DNA from 2 places in the Rhodococcus sp. 4CII genome. Region 1 is predicted to be linked to the other one. Evidence: riboswitches for the same ligand, from Rfam matches in the RefSeq annotation. Region 1 holds a riboswitch; the other holds the start of a gene.

What was found. Region 1 has a riboswitch for cobalamin ahead of metE (5-methyltetrahydropteroyltriglutamate--homocysteine S-methyltransferase). Riboswitches for the same ligand answer to the same signal wherever they lie in the genome.
Region 2: another riboswitch for cobalamin. It lies ahead of H0B43_RS14575 (CbtB domain-containing protein); the one in region 1 lies ahead of metE (5-methyltetrahydropteroyltriglutamate--homocysteine S-methyltransferase).

The regions. Positions count from the first base shown of each region.
Region 1 covers NZ_JACCFE010000003.1:236,575-241,460, forward strand. Annotated here, with positions in the region: gene metE (5-methyltetrahydropteroyltriglutamate--homocysteine S-methyltransferase) at 1-2,078, opposite strand, end outside; cobalamin riboswitch at 2,216-2,413, opposite strand; gene H0B43_RS37850 (enoyl-CoA hydratase) at 2,527-3,333, opposite strand; partial or broken gene H0B43_RS37855 (IS1634 family transposase) at 3,684-4,886, shown strand, end outside.
Region 2 covers NZ_JACCFE010000002.1:2,996,362-3,001,247, reverse strand. Annotated here, with positions in the region: gene H0B43_RS14590 (DsbA family oxidoreductase) at 1-272, shown strand, start outside; gene H0B43_RS14585 (DUF5996 family protein) at 396-1,337, shown strand; gene H0B43_RS14580 (CbtA family protein) at 1,346-2,140, opposite strand; gene H0B43_RS14575 (CbtB domain-containing protein) at 2,131-2,325, opposite strand; cobalamin riboswitch at 2,348-2,481, opposite strand; gene H0B43_RS14570 (antibiotic biosynthesis monooxygenase) at 2,533-2,847, opposite strand; gene H0B43_RS14565 (alpha/beta fold hydrolase) at 2,880-3,644, shown strand; partial or broken gene H0B43_RS42840 (methyltransferase dimerization domain-containing protein) at 3,682-4,002, shown strand; gene H0B43_RS41540 (methyltransferase) at 4,071-4,802, shown strand; gene H0B43_RS14555 (ATP-grasp domain-containing protein) at 4,858-4,886, shown strand, end outside.

The sequences.
Region 1 (4,886 bases):
TGAATGTCGTAGACACCCGGACCGACGCCGAGGTCGAAGCCGACCGCGTTCAGGTCACCCAGGACCTCCATGTGCGAGCGGGCAGCCTCGATCGACGTCACGTCGGCGTCGAGGTTCGCGATGGCGTCGATGACCTCACCGAACTCCGAATAGCACAGGTGGGTGTGGATCTGTGTCGAGTCCGCCACCCCCGACGTCGCCAGCCGGAACGCCCCGACCGACCAGTCCAGGTACGCGGGCTTCTCCGCCGCCCGCAGCGGCAGCAGCTCCCGCAGCGCCGGCTCGTCCACCTGCACGATCCGGATCCCGGCGCCCTGCAGATCCACCGTCTCGTCGCGAATCGCCAGGGCCACCTGGTTCGCCGAGTCCGCCAGCGGCTGATCGTCGCGCACGAACGACCACGCCAGGATCGTCACCGGACCGGTCAGCATCCCCTTGACCGGACGCTCGGTGAGCGACTGCGCGTACGTGATCCAGTCGACGGTCATCGGGTTCGGCCGTCGCACATCCCCGTACAGGATCGGCGGACGCACGCACCGGGACCCGTACGACTGCACCCACCCGTTCTCGGTGGCGAAGAACCCGTCCAACTGCTCGGCGAAGTACTGCACCATGTCGTTACGTTCCGGCTCGCCGTGCACCAGCACGTCGAGTCCCAACTTTTCCTGCAGCGCCACCACATCGGCGATCTCGGCGCGCATCCGGGCCAGGTACTCGGCCTCGTCGATCTCACCCCTGCGCAGCGCCGCCCGGGCCACACGAATCTGCGTCGTCTGCGGGTACGAGCCGATGGTGGTGGTCGGCAGCAGCGGCAACTCCAGCCCGGCCTGCGCCTGCCGGCGCTGATCCGCCGGGGAACGGCCGCCGTCGGAGCTCAGGATCGACTCGAGCCGGCCCCGGATCGCACCGTCGCGCAACCGGGGGTCGGTGGCGCGGGTCGACGCGGCCGCGCGGGCGAGGGCGAACTCCTCCTCGACCGTCTCGCGGCCCTGGGTGAGGGCAGCGGCGAGGGTGACGACTTCCCGGACCTTTTCGGTGCCGAACGCCAGCCACGAGCGCAGCGCCTTGTCCACGTTCTTCTCGGCGCCCAGGGTGTAGGGGACGTGCAGCAGCGAGCACGACGTCGAGACCGCGATCGACCCGGTACTGCCCAGCAACGTGCCGAGCGTGCCGAGGGCGTCCTCGAGGTCGGTGCGCCAGATGTTGCGGCCGTCCACGACGCCTGCCACGAGGTGCTTGCGGGACAGCTCGGGAACCGAGGCGAGGGTGTCGGATCCGGCGACCAGATCGACCGCCAGGCCTTCGACGCCGGTCGATGCGAGCGCAGGCAGTGCGTCGCCGAGGCTGCCGAAGTACGACGCGAGCAGGAGCGCGGGGCGGGATTCGACTGCGGAAAGCTGGTCGTAGACCCGCTTCGCGGTGGCGATCTCCTCCGGGGTGCGGTCGGCGACCAGGGCGGGCTCGTCGATCTGCACCCACTCGGCGCCGGCGTCGTAGAGCTGACCGAGCAGGTCCGCATACAGCGGCACGATCTCGTCGATCCGGTCGAGCAGGGGTGCGTCCGAGCCGACGGCCTTCGACAGCATCAGGAACGTCACCGGGCCGATCACCACGGGGCGGGCCGCGATCCCCAGCTCCAGTGCTTCGCCGAGCTCGGCGATCACCTTCGATGCATCCAGGGTGAAGGTGGTGTTCGGGGTGATCTCCGGGACCAGGTAGTGGTAGTTGGTGTCGAACCACTTGGTCATCTCCAAGGGGGTGACGGTGTCGGTGCCGCGGGCGGCGGCGAAGTACCGGTCCAGTGGGTTGTCGAGGTCGGCGACGCGGTCGGGCAGGGCGCCGAGCAGGACGGCGGTGTCGAGGACCTGGTCGTAGTACGAGAAGGTGCCCACGGGGATCGAGTCGAGGCCGGCGTCGCGCTGCGCGGTCCAGGTCTGCTCGCGGAGCTGGTTCCCGACGGTGGCCAGGGCGTCGGCGTCGATTCGGCCTGCCCAGTAGCCTTCGACGGCCTTTTTGAGTTCGCGGTTCGGACCGATACGAGGTGAGCCCAGTACGGTCGCGGTGAAGAGGGTGGTCACAGTGTCTTATCTCCAGTTACAAGCGTGGAAGGACCACCACCGGCAGAACGAGTACACCTCTCGAGCCCGAGAAAGAACATGCTGGCGCACGAGAAGGTCTACACGCCCATTCCCCGAGGCGGTGGACCGCCGGGCACGGCGTGCCCGACACAGTCGGCAGGTCTTCGGACTCGCGGGCACCCAGTGCTATCCACCGGACCTAGTGGCCGTCGCTTCCCAGACAAGGTGCCCAGTGCATGATGACGGCGGTCGTTCCCACTCACCGCTGCGGGACAGTCCCGGATTCTCACCGGGTTCCCTCTCACACCCCGAATCCCGAAAAGAGTTCGGCGTGCTTCGACGCCAGGTGCGGTCTTCGGGGCTCCTCACGACCGCGCCGGGCGAACCAGCTGCACCGGTGAGCATAAAGCACGCGCCCGGGCTCTGGTTCCCCCACCACCGGGGCTGTTCAGGTCCCTGACCACACCGCGCGTTCGCCCCGCAGGAACGCCGCCACCCCGGCCTGGAAATCGGTGCTGCCATACACCGCGCGGATCAGATCCGCGGAGTCCGGCAACCCAGCGACACGGATGCGGCGCAGCACCTCCCGCGTCGAGACCACCGTCAACGGCGCCGCCACCAATAACTCACCGGTCACCTCCGCCACGAGCGCATCGAAGCAGTCGGGGCCGGTGACCTCGGCGACGAACCCGATCGCCGCGGCCTCGACGGCGGGCAGCATCTTCGCTCTCGCGACCATTGCGGTCAGCCGGGCGGACCCGATCCGATCGGCGAGCAGTGCCAAGGGATACGCCGAGAGCGCATTGCCCAGGGTCCGGGCGATCGGCAGCCCGAACATCGAGCCCGTCGTCGCGATCCGGACATCGCACGCGGCCGCCAGCACCAACCCTGCCCCCGCGCACACCCCGTCGACCACCGCCAGCGTCGGCACCCGAACCCCCTCCAGCAGTTCGAGGATCGACACGAACCGGTCCTCGTACGCCACCCCGTCCTCCCCGTTGGCGAACGACCGGAAGTGCGCGATGTCCGATCCCGCCGCGAAGGCCCGACCCGATCCCCGCAACACCAGCAGCCTCACCGAAGGATCCGCGTTCACCCGGTCGCATACCTGCCCGAGCTCCTCGTACATCTGCGGTGTCAGCGCGTTGAGCTTGCCTGGCCGGTTGAAGGTGACGGTCACGACCGCGTCCACCTGGTCGACGATCAGCTCGCGTGTCGGGGGCTCGGGGGACACCGCCGCCCTGGTGGTTGTCATCGTCGTCATACTCGCCCTCACCGCTCAGCGTTCCAATTTTCCGCACCATGGTGGTCGGCCCCTGCAACGCTACGTCGGCAAGCAGAAAGGCGAAATACGTTGCAGCTGAGTTATTTTGCGGCATGATATGAGAAGATTTGCGAACCTTGCAACGACAGGCCACTCTCGGTGTCCCCCATATCGAGCTCCGCTGCGCTCCGCCCGGTGAAGAGCGTTCTTGTTTGTTCCCTTCTGGCCTTCCGACCTGACTTAGGACATTACTGGCGGGTAGATCCCCAGTCGCTGCTGTGACCAGCGGATTCGCGTGTTGTCGGGACCGGAATGGGGCACTAAGCGGGTAGGGTTCCGGTGTGACGTACGTGCGGAAGGTACGCACCGCGTCCGGTGCGGTGGCGGTGCAGGTCGTGCGCAAACACCGTGGTCGGCGGGAAATCGTGGCGCATGTCGGCTCCGCCCACACCGACGCCGAATTGGGTGTTCTGCTCGAGCAGGCCCGCCGGCTCGCCCTCGGTGACCAGGGCATGTTGGAGCTGGGTGTGCCCGAGCCAACCGCCCGGGTCGCCGAAGTGGCGGACTGGCGGTCCGGCCAACTCCCCGTTCCGACCGGCAAGAGTGGCGGGTTGGCTCCATCAGGGCGGACGGTGCGCACGAGCGCACGGCTGCTCTACGACGTGATCGGATCCGTCTACGACCGGCTCGGTTTCGATGTCGTCGACGACTCGGTGTTCAAGGACCTGGTGATCGCCCGGATCGTGGAGCCGACCTCGAAGGTTGACGCACTGCGGGTTCTCGGCGATCTCGGTGCAAACGACCTGTCCTACAAGACTGTTCAACGACACCTGGCGCAGATCGGCCCCGGAGGCTACCGCGACCAGATCGCCCGCCGGTGTTTCGAGTACGCCGCCGAAACCGGCGGACTGAGCCTGGTGTTGTACGACGTCACCACCCTGTACTTCGAGGCGGAGAAGGAGGACGACCTCCGCAAGGTCGGCTACTCGAAGGAACGCCGCGTCGACCCCCAGATCGTGGTCGGACTGCTCGTCGACCGCACCGGGTTCCCCCTCGAGATCGGCTGTTTCGAGGGCAACAAAGCCGAAACCCACACCATCGTGCCGATCGTCCGTCAGTTCCAGGCCCGGCACGACATCGCCGGCGTGGAGATGGTCGTCGCCGCCGACGCCGGCATGCTCTCCGCAGCGAACCTCAACTCCCTCGACGAGGCCGGGCTCAAGTTCATCGTCGGCTCCCGCATGACGAAGGCGCCCGGGGATCTGGCGAACCACTTTCATTGGAACGGTGACGTTTTCACCGACGGGCAGATCGTCGACACCGTCACCCCGCGACACGGGAACAGTGTCGTCAACAACGTGAAGAAGCGATCCGAGCCGGCGTGGGACCCAGCCGCGCACGCCAGTTCCTGGCGCGCGGTCTGGCAGTATTCGAAACGACGTGCGGTCCGCGACAACCAGACCCTCAATGCCCAGGAGGAACGCGCCCGTGCCGTCGTCGCCGGCGGGAAGGCGCCGAAGGCGACGCGGTTCGTCAAGACCACC
Region 2 (4,886 bases), on a different contig from region 1:
CCGAAGGTGCCGTGATCGACGACCGCGAGACCCTCGTTGGCATCGCGTCGCGCGCCGGGCTCGACGCCGACACCGTGCGCGCCGCGCTCGCGTCCGATGCGGCGGCGGACGCCGTCCGTGCCGATCTCGACACGGCGCGTGCGTTGCAGGTGTCGGCGGTGCCGTTCTTCGTCGCCAACCGCCGCGTCGCGGTGTCCGGTGCACAGCCGAAGGACGTGTTCCTGCAGCTTCTGGCGCAGGCGAGCGCGGACGATCAGGTGCGCGCGACGTAGCGATTCGCGTGGGGCCGAAACATGCAGCGCGGCGACTACCGCGACGAGATGCGTGACCCGGCCTCTTGCCAACACCCGGAACGGCGGGCAGATTGACAGGCACGTCGTCAGCAGGGAGGCACCGTGCACGAGCAGACAGGAATCCGAGATGCATGGCCCGCATTGAAGGTGGACGACTGGACGTCCACGAGGGAGACCCTGCACATGTGGACGCAGATCGTCGGGAAGATCCGGCTGGTGCACGCGCCGTTGATCAATCACTGGTGGCAGGTGCCGCTGTACGTGAGTCCCCGTGGCCTGACCACGTCGACCGTTCCGTACGGCACCGGCTGTTTCGACATCGAATTCGACTTCTTCGACCAGCAACTGGTGATCCGCACGAGTGAGGGCGCGAGGGGGACGGTCGCACTCGAACCGAAGTCGGTGGCCGACTTCTACGCGGAGACGATGGACACGCTGGCCGAATTGGACGTGCCGACGACGATCCTGGCCCGGCCCAACGAGGTGGAGCCCGCGGTGCCGTTCGCGCAGGACACCCAGCACTGTTCGTACGACGGGGAGTCGGTGCGCCAGTTCTGGCGGCAGCTGGTGCAGGCCGACCGTGTTCTGCACGAGTTCCGGTCCCATTTCATCGGAAAGGTCAGCCCGGTGCACTTCTTCTGGGGTGCGCTGGACCTGGCCTGCACCCGGTTCTCGGGACGGACCGCGCCGACTCACCCCGGGGGAGCACCCAATTGCGGAGACTGGGTGATGGTGGAGGGCTACTCACACGAGCTGAGTAGCTGTGGGTTCTGGCCGGGCGGCGGCGCGGAGGGAGCGTTCTATGCGTACGCCTACCCGGAACCGGATGGTTTCGCCGACTACCCGGTCGGGCCCGACGGCGCCTTCTACAGCGCGGAGTTCCGGCAGTTCCTGCTGCCGTACGAGACCGTCCGCACCGCAGACGATCCCGATGCCGTCCTGCTGCAGTTTCTGCACGGCACGTACGACGCGGCCGCCGACCGGGGTGGCTGGGACCGGGCCGCCCTGGAGGCGGACCCGGCCCGATGGGACAACTCCCGCTGACGCCGAACTCAGACGGCGTTGGCCGCAACGGGCGCCTTCGCCCGGCTGGCCCGCTCCGTGAGGAACGCGAAGCCCAATCCGAGCACCAGCCACAGCGTCGCCTGGGTCGCGAGCGACGACAGACGGAACTGCCACAGCAGCACTGCGGGGAAGTCGTCGCCCACTTCGTTGACGGTGGGCAGCACGAGGTATCCGATGGTGACCACCACGAGAAAGGCGAGCACCGGTGCCGCGATCCGCACCGACAGGAACTCCTGCGCCGCGACTGCCTTCGACGCGAACACCGAAGCCACCACCGCGAGCAGTCCCAGCACGACGGCGGCGAGCCACAGCCAGGTGCGCTGGTTGATCGTGTCCGGGTCCCCGACCGCCGGCGGGTTGGCGGGGTACTTGAAGAACGGCACCGCCTCGATGGCCAGCCAGCCCAACGTGGCCAGCGTCAGACCGAGTACCGGCCCCGACAGCGTGGTCACCCGTCGCGCGTAGTGGGCGACGACGGCGAAGATCGCGCCGAGCGCGAGCCCCGCGAGGGAGGTGGCGAGAAACAGCCCGAAGCGCTGTCCGTTCCGACTGACCAGCGCATCTTCCTCGTCGTGGGAGTGCCCGGCCGGCTCGTCCGCCGCAGTGGCGTCGTGCGTGTGCTCCGGAGCTTCCGCTGCGCTGTGCGACTCCTCGATCGCGATGGCCGCGTCGATGTGCGACTCACCGAGGACGAACGCGACGCCACCGGCCAGGATGCCTGCGATGAGGCCGGCGAGCAGACCGCGGACGAGGAGTTTCGTGAAGGAATCGGTCAGTGGCATGGCAGACCCAGGAGGTGGCGTCCGTCATGCATCAGTTCGTGCATGTACATGCCACTGCGCGAAATCGCGCCCTGGTCGAATCCCACGAGGTAGAGAGCGAGCATCGCGAACAGAACGATCGCGAAAGAGATGACGGCGAGACGGGTCGTGTCGACCGACGAGCCGGGTGCGTAGGCGAGTGCCATAGTTCCTCCTGGGATTTCGCGTCCCCTAGGTCCAGGCGATGGCCGCAGTATCTGGCTGTCGAGGTGGTTCCCGTGAGGGACTACTCCGATTTACAGTGGCGCGACCGCTCCGGGATTACACCGGATTCCTGCCGAACCATCGCATTGTCCTGCGAACTTTTGCACCCGGCGGGCCGTCGTGTCAATCTTTCCGGCCCGCCTCACCGCTCAGCTCTTGTTCGCCGCCGTGACGTCGAGAACGACCTCGAACTCCAGCAGCGACGCCCCGGACGCCACCGGCTTCTGCCGCTCACCGGCGTGCGCCTCCCTGGCGGGACCGTCGCGCCACGCCGCGAAAGCCTCTTCGCTCTCCCACTGCGTGACGACGAAGTAGCGGTTCTCGCCCTTCACCGGACGGAGGAGCTGGAAGCCGAGGAAGCCGGGAGAGTTCTCCACGGCGTGCGCGCGCCCCGCGAAGCGCTTCTCGAGTTCGGGGCCCGCGCCCTCGGGGATGTCGATTGCGTTGATCTTCACCACTGCCATGCGGGCGAGGTTACTCCGCTAGCGTCGGAGTGGTGGCGAGTGAGAGTGCGTTGCACGACGAGGGTGGAACGGGACAGCCGATTCTGCTGCTGCACGGACTGATGGGCAGCGCCCGGACGTGGGGTCGGCAGGTGCCGTGGCTCCGCGAGCACGGCCACGTCTTCACGTTCGATGCCGCCGGTCACGGACGTCCCACACCTCCGGAACTGACCACCGAAGCTTTCGTCGACGACCTCGCCGCCGCCCTCGCCCCCGTCACCGAGCCATGGGTGGTGATCGGCCACTCGATGGGCGCTCTCCACGCCTGGTTCCTGGCGGCCGAATACCCGGAGAAGGTCGCGGCGCTGGTACTCGAGGACATGGCGCCCGACTTCCGTGGCCGCACTGCAGAGAACTGGGCGGCGATGATCTCGAACTGGCCGCAGCCGTTCGCGACACGGGAGGACCTGTTCGAGTTCTTCGGTCCGGTTGCCGGACAGTATTTCCTGGACTCGTTCGAGAAGCGCGCCGACGGGTGGTACCTGCACGGGGACGTCGACACGTTCCGCGACATCTCCGAGGAGTGGGGCGGCAGGCACTTCTGGGACCAATGGGGGGCGGTCACGGTTCCGGCGCTCCTGATCGAGGGCGAGTTCACCATCACCCCCGACGGCCAGATGCTGGCCATGGCCGAGCAGCATCCCGGCGCCCGGTACGTCCGGATCGAGCAGGCCGGGCACCTCGTCCACGACGACCAGCCGGAGCAGTACCGGAAGGTGGTCGAGGAATTCCTCGAGGGGCTCCGCGGAGAGCCGTAATTCCGTAGCCAGCTGCCGCGATGTCTCTGCGGGGTGAATGGTTGCCAGCCCCGGGGTGTCTATCGCGCGACGCGGTGAAGCCTCACGCTGGTTGGAAGCCCGGGAGTCCGGGACCTCAACCGCTAATCGAAGGCGCGCAATGTATTTCGACTTCCGAGATAAGCCCGAACGTCTCTGTGTCAAAGAGATGGTTCACGGCTACAACATATCCTGCTGCCTATTCGTGGCCGTCGAGCTGGAGCTCGCCGATCTGCTGGCGGAGGGCCCGCTATCGCTTCTCGATCTCGCCCAACTGAGCGGAACTGATCCCGATGCGCTGAAGCGGATCCTCCGTCTGCTGATGAGCGCCGGGATCTTCGCCGTGGACGAGCAGGACAAGTACGCACTCACGCCGCGAGCCGAGTATTTGCGCAGGGATGACCCGGAATCGATCGCAAGCGAGGTGGAGCTCTTTGCCGGCGCAGAAACGTACCTGGCCTGGAGCGAGCTGCTCCACTCCGCTCGGACGGGACAGACGGGATTCGGTCAGTTCTTCGGCAACCCCTCTTCGAGTACCTGGCCGATCACCCCGATTCCGCCCAGCGCTTCCATCTCGGCTGGCACGAGATCTCGATCCGCGCCGGTCTCGAGACCGCGGAAGCGATTGATTTCACGGACAATCGGCACGTCATCGATGTCGGCGGTGGCTACGGCATCGTGACCGCCCAGCTGTTGCGCAAATACGGTCATCTGCGAGGCACGATCTACGACCTGGAGTTCTCGCTGGCCCGGGCCGGCCACACGTTGCGGGAATATGACGTCGACGAGCGCTGTGACATCGTGCCCGGCGACGGCCTGGCAGAAGTGCCTGGCGGGGGTGACGTTCACCTGCTCAAGAGCGTTTTGCATACGATGAACGACGACGACTCGGTACGCATCCTCGCCAATTGCGCGAACGCGCTCGAGCCCGGCGGCCGGATTCTGGTCCTGGAGCGGGTGATCAGCGAGGATGGCGGATACGTCTGGGGAAACGTGGTAGACGTCGCCATGCTGGTCATGACGGGCGGCCGCGAGCGAACGATTCAGGACTACGCGCGCCTGTACGAGCGCGCCGGCCTCGAGCTCACCGGCAGTACGCTCCTGCCCTGCGGCTTCAGCGTAATCGAGGGCGGGAAGTGAGACCGGCGCACGAGCTCCTGCATCGCTCCAGCGGACGTCGAGGAGCTGGGTCGGCATGGCTCACATATTGATCGTCGGCGGCCA